One region of the Mesorhizobium sp. M0062 genome, then DNA from elsewhere that is predicted to be linked to it. Evidence: predicted binding sites of a transcription regulator. Region 1 holds the regulator's gene; the other holds the start of a gene.
What was found. Region 1 encodes PhoB, which activates phosphate uptake and scavenging genes when phosphate is short. Its sites were predicted from a motif close to TGTCATNNANCTGTCAT; they were not measured.
Positions count from the first base shown of each region.

Region 2: a site for PhoB is predicted at 5,357-5,373, ahead of NKJ64_RS23960 (DUF1045 domain-containing protein). Genes of this name have one in related genera too.

Region 1 covers NZ_JAMYUO010000004.1:54,608-62,268, reverse strand. Annotated here, with positions in the region: gene NKJ64_RS06380 (substrate-binding domain-containing protein) at 1-987, shown strand, start outside; gene pstC (phosphate ABC transporter permease subunit PstC) at 1,084-2,544, shown strand; gene pstA (phosphate ABC transporter permease PstA) at 2,541-3,857, shown strand; gene pstB (phosphate ABC transporter ATP-binding protein PstB) at 3,875-4,699, shown strand; gene phoU (phosphate signaling complex protein PhoU) at 4,741-5,445, shown strand; gene phoB (phosphate regulon transcriptional regulator PhoB) at 5,462-6,151, shown strand; gene NKJ64_RS06350 (ROK family protein) at 6,182-7,417, opposite strand.
Region 2 covers NZ_JAMYUO010000024.1:74,436-82,096, forward strand. Annotated here, with positions in the region: gene NKJ64_RS23935 (bifunctional 5-dehydro-2-deoxygluconokinase/5-dehydro-2-deoxyphosphogluconate aldolase) at 1-1,061, shown strand, start outside; gene iolD (3D-(3,5/4)-trihydroxycyclohexane-1,2-dione acylhydrolase (decyclizing)) at 1,095-2,945, shown strand; gene iolE (myo-inosose-2 dehydratase) at 3,091-4,008, shown strand; gene NKJ64_RS23950 (hypothetical protein) at 4,018-4,266, shown strand; gene iolB (5-deoxy-glucuronate isomerase) at 4,448-5,260, shown strand; gene NKJ64_RS23960 (DUF1045 domain-containing protein) at 5,415-6,122, shown strand; gene NKJ64_RS23965 (alpha-D-ribose 1-methylphosphonate 5-triphosphate diphosphatase) at 6,157-7,311, shown strand; gene phnN (phosphonate metabolism protein/1,5-bisphosphokinase (PRPP-forming) PhnN) at 7,308-7,661, shown strand, end outside.

The sequences.
Region 1 (7,661 bases):
TTCGCCGCATCGTCCGGTGTCGCCGCTGCGCGTGACCAGATCCAGGTCGCCGGTTCGTCGACCGTGCTGCCTTACGCCAAGATCGTCGCCGAGCAGTTCGGCGAAACCTTCACCAACTTCAAGACCCCGGTGGTCGAGTCCGGCGGCAGCGGCGCCGGCATCAAGGAGTTCTGCAAGGGCGTCGGCGAAGACACGATCGATATCGCCAACTCCTCGCGCCCGATCAAGAAGGACGAGCTGAAGTCCTGCGCCGACGCCGGCGTCAAGGACGTCCAGGAAGTCCGCATCGGCTATGACGGCATCGTCTTTGCCACCGACATCAAGGGTCCGGACTGGGCGCTGGTTCCCGCCGACATCTACAAGGCGCTCGCCGCCAAGCTGGTGGTCGACGGCAAGCTGGTCGACAACCCGAACACCAAGTGGAACCAGGTCAATCCGAAGCTGCCCGACTGGGATATCGCCGCCTATATCCCGGGTGAGAAGCACGGCACCCGTGAAGTGTTCGAGACCAAGCTGCTCGACGCCGGCTGCGACAAGGCCGCTTTGAAGGCTGCCGGCATCGCCGACGACAAGGAAATCGGCAAGACCTGCATCGCCATCCGCAAGGACGGCAAGGCTGTCGACATCGATGGCGACTACACCGAGACGCTGGCCCGCATCGACTCCAACAAGACCGGCGTTGGCGTGTTCGGCCTCGCCTTCTACGAGAACAATGCCGACAAGCTGAAGGTCGCTACCGTGGAAGGCATCGTGCCTTCGACGCAGACCATCGCCGATGGCACGTACCCCGTGTCGCGGCCGTTGTTCTTCTACGTCAAGAAGGCGCATCTGGGCGTCGTTCCCGGCCTCAAGGAATATGTCGAGTTCTTCCTTGATGACCAGATGATCGGCCCGGAAAGCCCGCTCGCCCAGTACGGCCTGGTTTCCGCTCCCGACGCCGAACGTCAGGGCCAGCGCGACGCCTTCGCCGCCGGAAAGACGATGTAATCAACCGACCGGATCAGGGCGCGGACCAAATCCGCGCCCTGATTTCGCCGCTTGCCGCAACGGTGGCGGCGATCTGAATTTTCCCTGGGGTGGGTGATGTCGTCCTTGCTCGTACTCGCCATAGTCATCGCCATAGGCGTGGTCGCTTTTGTGATCGGCCGCCAGCGCGCAGCGGCGCAGGATACCGGCAAGGTCAAGCCGCATTCGCGCGCGCATTATCATGGCTGGTGGGCCTTTCTGCTCGCGGTCCTGCCTGCCGTCCTGCTGCTCGCCGTCTGGGATATCGGCTCTTCCTTCTATCTCGACCGGCACATCCATGCCGCTTTGCCCGAGCGCACCGCCGACACAAAGGTGGCCAGCGAAGCGCTCGACGCCAGCCTGGTGAAGAGCCTGGCCAAGGGCCTGCGCCGGCTCGATGGCGATACCGCACTTCCCGCTACTTTCGCCGAATTGCAGCCGCTGCTCGCCGCCAAGGGCGTGGCACTGGCCAGCGACACACAGGACTATATGATCCCGATCGCGGTCGAGGCGAACCAGGTCCAGGACCGGCTCGGCCTGTTCGGCGCCGTGCTGACCTTCGCGCTGTCGGTCGCCGGCGCCTTCTATGCGCTGAGGCAGATCGCGCCGCGCGCCAGGGCGCGCAACAATGTCGAGAAGCTGATGCTGTGGGGGCTGCTTGCGGCCTCGACCATCGCCATCCTGACCACGGTCGGCATCGTGCTGTCGATGCTGTTCCAGACGATCACCTTCTTCGAGAGCGTATCGCCGATGAGCTTCTTCTTCGGCACGGTGTGGGATCCGCGTTTCGCCGCCGCCGGTTCCGGCGGCAGCCAGGGTCAGTTCGGCCTGATCCCGCTACTCGCCGGCACGCTCTACATCGCCGCCGTCGCGCTTCTGGTCGCAGTGCCGGTCGGGCTGATGTCGGCGGTCTACATGTCCGAATATGCCTCGCGCGGTGTGCGCTCGGTGGTCAAGCCGGCGTTGGAACTGCTGGCCGGCATTCCGACCATCGTCTACGGCATCTTCGCCGTTGTCACGCTCGGACCGTTCTTGCGCGACCTGTCGGCGGCACTCACCGGCGGCTCGCCCTTCATCCAGGGCCAGAGCATCTTCACCGCCGGTCTGGTGATGGGCGTCATGCTGATCCCGGTCGTGTCCTCTTTGTCCGACGACATCATCACCGCGGTGCCGCGCGCAATGCGTGACGGCTCGCTCGGCCTCGGCGCCACCCGCTCCGAGACGATCAAGCGGGTGATCCTGCCGGCGGCACTGCCCGGCATCGTCGGCGCCATCCTGTTGACGGCGTCGCGCGCCATCGGCGAGACGATGATCGTCGTGCTGGCGGCGGGCGTCGCCGCCAATCTGACGGCCAATCCGTTCGAGGCGATGACGACCATCACCGTCAAGATCGTCAACCAGCTGACCGGCGACCTCGAGTTCAACTCGCCGCAGACGCTGGTCGCCTTCGCGCTCGGCCTGACGCTGTTCGCGCTGACGCTGGTGATGAACATCGTCGCCCTCTACATCGTGCGCAAGTACCGGGAGCAGTACGAATGACCGACATCCCCCTGGACACGATGGCGGGCGCCGTCGCGCGACCGCGCCGCGACATCGGGCTGAAGGCGCGCTATGCCGCCGAACGCCGGTTCCGCATCTATGGCGTGATTGCGATCTCGGTGGGCCTGGCGTTCCTGGCCATCATGCTGATCACCATCGTCTCGAAAGGCTACACCGCCTTCTGGCAGACGACGGTGACGCTGCCGGTCACCTTCGACGAGAAGGTGATCGATCCCTCCGGCAAGCGCGCGACCGACCCTACCGTGCTGATCAAGGCGAACTATCCCAAGCTCGCCGAAAACGCGCTGGTGGCCAAGCTCGGCATCGATCCGGCCAACAAGCCGATGATGCTGAAGCTCAAGGGCTTCCTGTCGGAAGGCGCCCGCGTCCATCTGCGCGACATCGTCTCCGCCGATCCGTCGGTGATCGGCAGGACGCGTGACGTCGACATCCTGGCTGCCGCGAACCTCGACTCGGCCTTCAAGGGCCAGATCGACCTCGGCGTCGATGAAGCGCGCCGCAAGGTGTCCAACCAGCAGATCGACTGGATGAACAAGCTTAAAGCCGACGGCGTGATGGCCGAGCATTTCAACACCGGCCTGTTCACCTATGGCGCCTCCAGCCGGCCCGAAACGTCGGGCATGGGCGTGGCGATCATCGGCTCGTTCTACATGATGGTGATCGTGCTGTTGCTGGCGCTGCCGATCGGCGTCGCCGCCTCCATCTATCTGGAGGAGTTCGCCAAGAAGAACCGCTTTACGGACCTGATCGAAGTCAACATCAACAATCTCGCGGCGGTGCCGTCGATCGTCTTCGGTCTGCTTGGCCTTGCCGTGTTCATCAACTTCCTCGGCATGCCGCGCTCGGCTTCCTTCGTCGGCGGCCTGGTGCTGACCTTGATGACATTGCCGACCATAATCATCGCCACGCGCGCCGCCCTCGCCGCGGTGCCGCCGTCTATCCGCTCGGCGGCCCTAGGTCTCGGCGCCTCCAAGATGCAGATGGTGTTCCATCACATCCTGCCGCTTGCCGCCCCAGGCATCCTTACCGGCACCATCATCGGCCTAGCGCGTGCGCTCGGCGAGACAGCACCGCTGCTCTTGATCGGCATGGTCGCTTTCGTCGCCGATTATCCGACGACGCCTTTCGATCCGGCGACCGCGCTGCCGGTTCAGATCTATATGTGGGCAAACGAGGCTGAGCGCGCTTTTGTCGAGCGCATGTCCGGCGCCATCATCATCCTGCTCGTCTTCCTCATGGCCATGAACATCACCGCGATCGTGCTCCGGCGCCGCTTCGAGCGGCGCTGGTAGAAAAAAGGCAATTTGGTATGAACATCATGACCGAACAGTCCCTTGAGAATGCAGTGGGCGACAAAATGAACGCCAAGTCGAACGAAGTCATCAAGATGCGCGGCGACAAGGTCGGCGTCTTCTACGGCGAGAAGCAGGCGTTGTTCGACGTCAATCTCGACGTGCGTCAGAACCAGGTGACGGCGCTGATCGGCCCGTCCGGCTGCGGCAAGTCGACCTTCCTGCGCTGCCTCAACCGCATGAACGACACCATCGATTTGGCGCGGGTGACCGGCAAGATCACGCTCGATGAAGACGACATCTACGACAAGAACATCGATGTCGTCGAACTGCGCGCCCGCGTCGGCATGGTGTTCCAGAAACCCAACCCGTTCCCGAAGTCGATCTACGAGAACGTCGCCTACGGCCCGCGCATCCATGGGCTGGCCAAGCGCAAGTCCGACATGGACCAGATCGTCGAGCAGAGCCTGAAGAAGGCGGCGATCTGGAACGAAGTCAAGGACCGCCTGCAGGAGCCCGGCACCGGCCTGTCCGGCGGCCAGCAGCAGCGCCTGTGCATCGCGCGCGCCATCGCCGTGTCGCCGGAGGTGATCCTGATGGACGAGCCCTGCTCGGCGCTCGATCCGATCGCCACCGCCCGTGTCGAGGAGCTGATCGACGAACTGCGCCAGAACTACACGATCGTCATCGTCACCCACTCGATGCAGCAGGCGGCGCGCGTGTCGCAGCGCACGGCGATGTTCCATCTCGGCTATCTCGTCGAGGAGGGCGCCACCGACAAGATGTTCACCAACCCCGACGACAAGCGCACCCAGGACTACATTACCGGCCGCTTCGGCTGAGCCGTCCGGCGGGTGAATTTTCAGGCACGAGGACCAAGATCATGGGTGAACATACCGTCGCCTCCTTCGATGAAGAGCTCGGGCAGATCAGCAAGCTGATCCGCGACATGGGCGATCTGGCAGGCTCGATGGTCAGCGGCTCGACCAGGGCGCTGCTCAATTCGGACAATGCGCTGGCACAGCGTGTCGTTTCCGACGACGCCATCATGGATGCGCGCCAGCGCGAACTGGACGACCGCGCCATCACGCTGATCGCCAAGCGCCAGCCGATGGCCAACGATCTGCGCGCCGTGGTCGGCTCGATCCGCATGGCCGGCGACCTCGAGCGCATCGGCGACCTCGCCAAGAACATCGCCAAACGCGTCGGCACCGTGGGCTTGAGCGTCACGCCGCGCGACCTCTCGCACTCCATCGACGCCATGGCGCAGCTGGTGCTGATCCAGGTGCAAGGCGTCGTCGAGGAATATGCCGCCACCGATGCGGCAGCGCTTGCAAAACTCAGGAATGACGACGAGCGCATCGACGTCAAATACACGTCCGTGTTTCGTGAGCTCTTGACCTACATGATGGAAGACCCTCGCAACATCACCGCCTGCACGCATCTCTTGTTCTGCGCCAAGAATCTTGAGCGCATCGGCGATCATGTCACCAACATCGCCGAAAATGCGTATTATGTGCTGACCGGCCAGCAACTGCCCGCCAATCGTCCGAAGCAGGACGAGACGGCGATGGCCATGCCGGCCTGATGAGGGTGAACTGCCGATGATCGCGCCACGCATCATGGTCGTGGAGGACGAGGAGCCGCTAGGCGTGCTCCTCCGCTACAACCTCGAATCCGAAGGCTATCACGTCGAGGTGGTGACACGCGGCGACGAGGCCGAGATCCGCCTGCAGGAAAACGTGCCCGATCTCCTGGTGCTCGACTGGATGGTGCCCGCTGTTTCCGGCATCGAGCTCTGCCGGCGGCTTAGAGTGCGGCCCGAAACCGAGCGGCTGCCGATCATCATGCTGACCGCGCGCGGTGAGGAAAGCGATCGCGTGCGCGGCCTGTCCACCGGCGCCGACGACTATCTGGTCAAGCCATTCTCGACGCCGGAGTTCATGGCGCGCGTGAAGGCGCTGCTGCGCCGGGCCAAGCCGGAAGTGCTGTCCAGCGTGCTCAAGGTCGGCGACATCGTGCTCGACCGCGAGTCGCACCGTGTCTACCGCAAGAAGAGCGAGATCAGGCTCGGACCGACCGAGTTCCGGCTGCTCGAATTCATGATGCGGCATCCCGGCCGCGTGTTCTCGCGCAGCCAGCTGCTCGACAATGTCTGGGGCGAGACGATCTACATCGACGAGCGAACCGTCGACGTGCATGTCGGGCGGCTGCGCAAGGCCGTCAACAATGGCCGCATGCCGGATGTCATCCGTACCATTCGCGGCGCCGGCTACGCGATCAGGGAAGACTAGGATCCTGCGCGTCGCGCCGTTGCCGGCCATTCAGGCGACATGCTTGCCGGATTTGGGCTGAATACCCGGCGCAAAAATCTCCTGATCGACGAAGCCGAGCGCGCGCATGGCACAGCCTTCGCGGATCAGCGGCAGCTCGTTGGGTTCGGTGTCGAAGGAGATCGACTTCGAGTGCTGGCCGCCGGCGGTCTGGGCGATCGCTTCGCGCAATGCCGGTTCGATCAGGTCGAAGGCGGCGGCGCTGACGCCGACCATGGCGACGGGGGCCGGGTCGATCAGCGCAAACAGGCTGCCGAGGCCGAAGCCGAGCGCCTCGCCGGCCCTGCGATAGGCTTCGCGCTCCGGTCCGTCCGTCTCTCGCGCACGAGCGGCCAGCGCCCGCATATCAGCGTCGCCGATATCGACCGGCTCGGCATCCTCGCCCATCATTTTGGCGCTGCGCCAGATGGCGTAGTTTCCGGCATAGGCTTCCACGCAGCCGCGCCGCCCGCAGCGGCAGAGCGCGCCGCCCGGACGGTGGATCATGTGGCCGAACTCGCCGCCCGAGGAATGGGTGCCGGTGAACAGTTCGCCTTTCAGCACCAGCCCCATGCCGATGCCGTGCGACAAGAGGATCGCGATGAAATTGTCGCGGTAGCGCTCGGGCTGGCGCCATTGCAGGGCCACCGCCATCATATTGCAGTCGTTCTCCATGGTGGCCGGAATGCCGAATTCCGCTTCCAACATGTCGGCGAAGGCAATGTCGGTCAGTGGCGTGATTGGCGACCACAGCATGGCGCGCGCCTGCGAATCGGTGATGCCCTGGATGCCCATGGCAATGCGGGCGATGCTCTGGACATCGAGGTCGGGATCCTCAAGCCGCCGCCGGACGATTGCTACGCATTCGCCGATCAGCTCGTCGCGCGGCTTGGTCAGCGTGTCCAGCCGGCGCTGTTCCTCGGCGACGACGTGGCCGGCATAGTCGATGACGGTGACGGACAGGAAATTGAGCGACAGCACGACGGTCATCACCGCCGCCGCTTCCGGGTTGAGGCCAAGGCCGACCTGCGGCCGGCCGCGTTTCAGTGCGCCTGTCTCGCCAGGTTTGCCTTCAATCAGGGTGCCTTCTTGAATCAGATCAGACGAGATTGCCGATATGGTCGAGTGGCTGAGGCCGGTGGTCGCCGCAATCTCGGTCCGCGACGGCTGGCCGGCCCGGCGCACGGCCGAAATCACCATGGCACGGTTGCGACGGCGCAGATCGTCGTGGCGGATTCCAACCGACATTTGTTTCCTCCCGGCCTCCTCGCGCCTCATGATAGTGAAGGCGTTCGACGGCACCAGCCAAATATTGGCAGACGCCGGCAGCCCTGTCATTGTTTATTGCGGACCTCGAAAAAAATCGGCAAGGCCATCAGAATCCATCAGAATCGATGTTGACAGCGCCTTATCATTGAACCAGTATTTTTTCGAGGCTCGAAAAAATAGGGCCTCTGTGTGCCGGCCCTCGGGCCAGTTTTGTCGCGCCGCA
Region 2 (7,661 bases), on a different contig from region 1:
TCCTGCGCGGCTGGCTGGGTGGGGAAGATCATGCGACAGCGGCGACCTGGGCCAATGCCTGCGGCGCCTTCGCCGTGTCGCGGCTGCTCTGCGCGCCGGAATATCCGACCTTCGAGGAATTGCAGTTCTTCCTCAAGAACGGCAGCAAGCACTTAGCGTTGCGCAAGGACGAGGCGATCAACCACATCCATTGGGCGACGACCCGCCGCCGCGATATCCCCTCGATGATGGCGCTCGCCTGCGACCACCGTGTGCAGCTTGAGGACGTCGCGGCAAAGACCGGCGCCGATCCGGCGCGCATCCGCGATTTCAAGGTGCTGGCGGTCAAGGCTGCGGCGAAAGTCGCCGCCGGCCGCGACGGCTATGGCATGCTGATCGACGAGAAGCATGGCCGCGAAGCGATGTTCGAATTCGCCCGCCACCCCTTTGCCTGGCTCGGCCGTCCCGTCGAACTGCCGGGCTCGCGGCCGCTGCGCTTCGAGTTCTCGCAGGACATCGGCTCGCAACTGGTGGAATGGCCGGTCGACCACTGCATCAAATGCCTGTGCTTCTATCACCCCGACGATCCGGCAGCGCTCAAGGAAGAGCAGCAGCAGAAGCTGCGCTCGCTGTTCGAAGCCGCGCGGAAGGTCGGCCGGGAGCTTCTGGTCGAGATCATCGCCGGCAAGCACGGCAAGCTCGATGACACGACGATCCCGCGCGCCCTGGAAGAACTCTATGCGCTTGGCATCAAGCCGGACTGGTGGAAGCTCGAACCGCAGGCGTCGGCCGGCGCCTGGGCCAAGATCGAAGCGGTGATCCTGAAGCATGATCCGTGGTGCCGCGGCGTCGTGCTGCTGGGTCTCGAAGCGCCGCAGGACGAACTGGAAGCGGCCTTTGCCGCCACCGCCAAGGCGCCGATCGTCAAGGGCTTTGCCGTCGGCCGCACCATCTTCGTCCACGCCGCCGAACAATGGCTGGCAGGCAAGATGACGGATGACGAGGCTATCGCCGACATGGCCGCGCGCTTCGAACAGTTGACCGAAGCGTGGCTTGCCGCGCGTGGCCGTAAAGCAGCATAAAGGCGCGGCAAGAGGACTGCGGAGGAAAACACCATGAGCAAGACAATCCGCCTGACGATGGCGCAGGCGCTGACCCGCTTTCTGAGCAAGCAGATGACCGAGATCGACGGCAGACGAGTGCCCATCTTCGGCGGTGTGTGGGCGATCTTCGGTCACGGCAATGTCGCCGGCATCGGCGAGGCGCTGTACCAGCTGCGCGACGAATTGCCGACCTTCCGCGCCCACAATGAGCAGGCGATGGCGCATGCGGCGATCGCCTATGGCAAGGCCAATTTCCGCCGCCGCTTCATGGCCGCGACCTCTTCGATCGGCCCCGGTGCGCTCAACATGGTGACGGCGGCGGCGCTCGCCCACGTAAACAGGTTGCCCGTCCTGTTTTTGCCGGGCGATGTCTTCGCCAACCGCATCCCCGATCCGGTGCTGCAGCAGGCCGAGGACTTTTCCGACGGCACCGCGACGGTCAATGACTGCTTCCGTCCGGTGTCGCGCTATTTCGACCGCATCACCCGTCCCGAGCAGATCATCCCGGCATTGGCGCGGACCATGCAGGTGCTGACCGATCCGGCGGAATGCGGCCCGGTGACGCTGTCGCTCTGCCAGGACGTGCAGGCCGAGGCCTATGACTATCCCGAGAGCTTTTTCGCCGAGCGCGTCTGGCACCAGCGCCGGCCGCGTCCGGACCGGCATGAATTGGCGGCGGCGGTCACCGCGCTGAAGGGTGCGAAAAAACCGCTGATCATCGCCGGCGGCGGCGTGCTGTATGCGCAGGCTTCGGACGAACTGGCGAAATTCGCCGAGAGCGCCGGCATTCCGGTCTGCGAGACGCAAGGCGGCAAGTCCTCGCTGCCCGACACACATCCGCTCAACATGGCGGCGGTTGGCGTCACCGGCACGTCCGCGGCCAACCGGCTGGCCGAGGAAGCCGATGTCGTGCTCGCCATCGGCACCCGCCTGCAGGATTTCACCACCGGCTCGTGGGCGCTGTTCAAGAACTCCGGCAAGACCATCATCGGCCTCAACGTGCAGCCTTTCGACGCCGGCAAGCACCGCGCGCTGCCGCTGGTCGCCGATGCGGCCGAAGGGCTCGCCGAACTCGGTGCTGCGCTGGGGAACTGGAAAGCACCGGCGACATGGACCGACAATGCGACCCAAGGCAAGAAGGCTTGGCAGGCCGAAGCCTCCAAGGTGACGGCGTCGACCAACGCCGCCTTCCCGTCGGACGCGCAGGTGATCGGCGCCGTGCAGCGCGCGCTGGGATCCGGCGTGACCTTGCTGAACGCGTCGGGCGGCCTGCCGGGCGAGTTGCACAAGCTCTGGCAGGCAGGCGCGCCCGGCTCGTACCATGGCGAATATGGCTTCTCGACCATGGGCTACGAGATTGCCGGCGGGCTCGGCGCCAAGATGGCCAAGCCCGACCAGGAGGTCGTCGTCATGGTCGGGGACGGCTCATACCTCATGATGAATTCCGAAATCGCCACGTCGGTGATGCTCGGCCTGAAGCTGACCATAGTGGTGCTCGACAACAGGGGTTATGGCTGCATCAACCGGCTGCAGATGGCCACCGGCGGCGCCAACTTCAACAACCTCCTGAAGGACGCGCGCCACGAGATCCTGCCCGACATCGACTTCGCCGCGCATGCGGCGAGCATGGGCGCTATTGCCGAGAAGGTGCCGTCGATCACCGGCCTGGAGACCGCGCTGCAAAAGTCGAAAACCAACGACCGCACCACCGTGCTGGTCATCGACACCGACCCGCTGATTTCCACCGATGCCGGCGGCCATTGGTGGGATGTCGCGGTGCCGGAAGTCTCCGCACGGCCGCAGGTCAACGCAGCCCGCAAGGCCTACGACGAAAAGCGGCAGATGCAGACAATCGGCGATTGATGTACATGCACCCGGCCCCTACCTCCCCCTTGTGGGGAGGTCGGACCGAAGGTCCGGGTGGGGGTCTGGCGCCGCACCCCACCTCGCTGCTTCGCAGCGACCCTCCCCACAAGGGGGAGGGTGAACAAGAAACCGGAGCTAAAACTTGAAAGCCAAACTGGGCATGTCCCCCATTGCGTGGTGGAACGATGATCTTGCCGAACTCAGCGACGACGTCTCGCTGGAAGAGTGCCTGCGCCAGTCGCGCTCGGCCGGCTTCACCGGCATGGAAATGGGCCGCCGCTTTCCCAATGACCCCGAAATCATGCTGCCTATCCTGAAAAAGGCCGACGTGACGCTGTGCGGCGGCTGGTTCTCCGGCACGCTGGTCGATGAGGACATGGGCAAGAACAAGGATCGCATCCAGCCGATGATCGACCTGTTCAAGGCGGTGAATGCGCCTTGCATCATCTATGGCGAGGTCGGCCGCTCGATCCAGGGTGATCGCTCCAGGCCTCTCGCCACGAAGCCGAAATTGTCCAACGACGAGATGAGGGCCTATGCCAGGCGCCTCACCGAATTCGGCGAATGGTGCGCCGAGCAAGGCATGCCGCTGTCCTATCACCATCACATGGCGGCGGTGGTCGAGACCGAGCCGGAGCTCGATGCCTTCATGCGCCATTCCGGCGAAGGCATTCCGTTGCTGCTCGATGCAGGGCATCTCGCCTTTGCCGGTGGCGACGTGCTGCGCGCCATCGACAACCACCACAAGCGCATCAGCCATGTCCATGTGAAGGATGTGCGCATGGGCGTGATCGACGGGCTCGACCGCACAAAGCAGTCCTTTCTCGACGCCGTGGCGCTCGGTGCCTTCACGGTGCCTGGCGACGGTTCGCTCGATTTCGGCGCCATCGTGCAGCGCTTCGCCGACCATGGCTATGAAGGCTGGTTCGTCGTCGAGGCCGAGCAGGACCCGAAAAAGAACCCGCCGCTGAAGATGGCCCACGTGGGTTACAAGGAGCTGATGCGGGTGATGACGGCGGCCGGCTACACGGTCGAGACGCAAGGCTTTCCCAATGCGTAAGCCGGTCCGATGAAGGATTACGAGCACCCGTTCTTCCGGCCGCTGTGGCGGCGCGTTGCCGTCGTCGCCGTCTGCGTGATCTGGGCCGGAATAGAATTCGCCTCCGGCACCCCATTCTGGGGCATCATTGCGCTCGGCTTTGCCGCCTACGCGGTGTGGCAGTTCTTCTATCTTTACAAGCCGGTGGAGGAGAGCAAGGCTGCGCCTGATCGACCGAAGACCGGCGAAGCGAAGGCGGACGCCGAACCGAAGGAATGAAGCGGCCGTGGCTCGGAAGGGCTTGCGGGTCGGACACTCGACACCTGGCGTATCGCCTACGTCGGTGATTGGCCGGAACGTCCCTCGCTTCGTCATCCTAGGGTCTTCGCGACGGAGCTTCGCTCTAGGATGACGAAGTTGAGAGGCCGACCTCGAAGACTTGCGATAGGAGAGACAAAACATGTCGAAACTGCTCGTCAAAGCCGACAAGGGCCATGGCCGCGTCGCCCATGTCACGCCCAAAAGCGCCGGATGGACCTATGTCGGCTTCGACCTGCACCGCCTGAAGCCGGGCGAGACCGCATCCGGCAAGACGCAGGATCGCGAAGTCTGCCTGGTGTTCGTCACCGGCAAGGGCACGGCAAGGGCCGGCGGCCAGGAACTCGGCCTGCTCGGCGAGCGCATGTCGCCCTTCGAGGGCAAGCCGTGGTCGGTCTATATTCCGGAGGGTTCGGACTGGTCGGTCACCGCCGACACCGATCTCGAACTCGCGGTCTGCTCGGCGCCGGGCCTGGGCGGCGGCTTGCCCGTTCGCGTCATCGCACCCGACGACCTCGGCCAGGAGACTCGGGGCAAAGGCACCAACACGCGCTACGTCACCAACATATTGCCCGAGGGCAAGCCCGCCGACTCGCTGCTGGTGGTCGAGGTCATCACGCCCGGTGGCCACACATCGAGCTACCCGCCGCACAAGCACGATCAGGACAATCTGCCGGCCGAATCCTATCTTGAGGAAACCTATTACCACCGCCTCAACCCGCCGCAGGGCTTTGCCTTCCAGCGCGTCTACACCGACGCCGACAAGACCGGCGCCCGCGAGCTGGACGAAGCCATGGCGATCGAGGACGGCGATGTCGTGCTGGTGCCCAAGGGCTATCACCCCTGCGCCGCCTGCCACGGCTACGACCTCTATTACCTCAACGTCATGGCCGGGCCGAAGCGGACGTGGAAGTTCCACAATGCGCCCGAGCACGAGTGGCTGATGAAGGCCTGATCGGCCTTCGCTTGCGGCGGATGCTGTTGGTCCAGCAGGAAAAAATCGTCGGCTAACGATCCATGGGGTCGATTTGCCTTCGAAAACCCGCATAAGCTTCGTCAATCCGTCATGGAAATCACCTATGTCAGCGGGCTGACGAGGATTTTTTTCGATGCGCTACGCCATCTATTTCACCCCAAGGCAGGACGAGCCGTTGGCGCGGATCGCCGCCAACTGGCTGGGCCGCGACCCCTTTGGCGCCGCCACCAGGCCGGTCGAGGCGGTGGGCGAGCTGTCGGCGGCCGAAGTCGCCTTTCACACCGCATCGGCGCGGCGCTACGGTTTTCATGCGACGCTGAAAGCGCCCTTCCGGTTGGCCGCCAACGAAACCGAAAGCTCGTTGCGCGCGGCGCTGGACGCCTTTGCCGAAGCAACGCCGACGGTCACCATCCCGCGCCTGGTCGTCAGCCAGATCGATGGTTTCTTCGCTTTGCTGCCGGAAGGCCCGCTGCCGCCGCTCAACCGTTTCGCCGATGATGTCGTGCTTAGCTTCGACCGTTTTCGCGCGCCGCTCACCGAGGCCGAGATCGAGCGGCGCAGCCCGGATTCGCTGAAGCCGGCCGAGTTCCGCAATCTCTGCCAGTGGGGCTATCCCTATGTGTTTGAGACCTTTCGCTTCCACATGACACTGTCCGGCCGGGCCGGGCCGCAGGAAAGCCAACGTCTGCGCGCGGCAATTGACAGCCTGTTCGCCGATGTGCTGCAGCAGCCGGTGCTGGTGGATGCGCTGACGCTGTTCGTCGAAACCGAACCGGGCGCTCCGTTCATGGTGCTTTCGCATCATGCGCTCGGCCGCCGCGCTGCCCGAAAAACCGCCTGACCGCAATTCGTCCCAGTAAGCAAGGACTGCCTGAATGACCGCCGAAACTGTTCTCCACAACGCCCGCATCGTGCTTGCCGACGAGATCGTCGAAGGGTCGCTCGTGCTGCGCGACGGTTTTATCTCCGGCGTCGACGCCGGCACCGGCCACACCGGCGGGAGCATGGGCGGCGAGGACATGGGCGGCGACTACATCATTCCCGGCCTGGTCGAGCTGCACACTGACCATCTCGAAGGCCACTATGCGCCGCGCCCGAAAGTGCGCTGGAACCCGATCGCCGCCGTCCTTGCCCATGACGCGCAGGTGGCCACCGCCGGCATCACCACCGTCCTCGACGCTTTGCGTGTCGGCATGGACGAGGACGCGGATATTACCTCCGACGACATCCGCAAGCTCGCCGGCGCGATCGAGGACAGCGTCGCGAAAGACCGGTTGCGGGCCGACCATTTCCTGCACCTGCGCTGTGAGGTCTCGGCGCCGGATTGCTTGCGGGCTTTCGCCAATTTCGATGGCGACGAGCGGGTCAAGCTGGCCTCGCTGATGGACCATGCGCCGGGACAGCGTCAGTTCGTCAATCTCGAGACCTACGCCCATTACTATCAGCGCAAGCTGAAATTGACCGATCGCGACTTCCAATTGTTCTGCGAAAAGCGGATGTCGGAATCGGCGAAGAATTCGGGACCGAACCGGGTGGCGATATCAGCCGCCTGCAACGAGCGGGGCATTGTGCTGGCGAGCCATGACGACGCCACATCAGGCCATGTCGACGAGGCGATCGAGCAGGGCGTGCGCGTCGCGGAATTCCCGACCACGCTGGAAGCCGCCAAGGCCTCGAAGGATGCCGGGCTCGGCGTACTGATGGGCGCGCCCAACGTCATGCGCGGCTCCTCGCATTCGGGCAATGTCTCGGCCCGCACGCTGGCCGGCGACGGCCTGCTCGACATATTGTCGTCCGACTACATTCCCTTCAGCCTGATCCAGTCGGCCTTCTTCCTCGGCGACGTCGTCGAGGGCATTTCCCTGCCGCAGGCGGTTGCGATGGTGTCGAAGAATCCGGCGGAGGCGATCGGCCTCAACGACCGCGGCGTCATCGAACAGGGCCGCCGCGCCGATCTGGTGCGTGTGCGCGTCGACGACCATGTGCCGGTCGTGCGCACTGTCTGGCGCCAAGGGCGCCGGGTCGCCTGATGGTCTCGGCGTCGATCGAGCGCGAACTCAGCAGCGAGGCCTTTCCGCTCCGCAACGGCGTGTTTGTCGCCGTCGTCGGCCCGAGCGGCGCCGGCAAGGATACGGTAATCGGCTATGCCCGCACCTTGTTTGCCGACGAGACGAGGCTGGAGTTCGTCCGCCGGGTCATCACCAGGCCGAGCGACGCCGCAAGCGAGGATCACGACACGCTGGCCGACGCCGCCTTTGCCGAGGCCCAGGCCGACGGCGCTTTCGCCATTTCCTGGGAGGCGCACGGCCTGCGCTATGGCATCCCGGCCGATGTCGACTGGTCGATAGCCAATGGCCATGTCGCCGTGGCCAATGTCTCG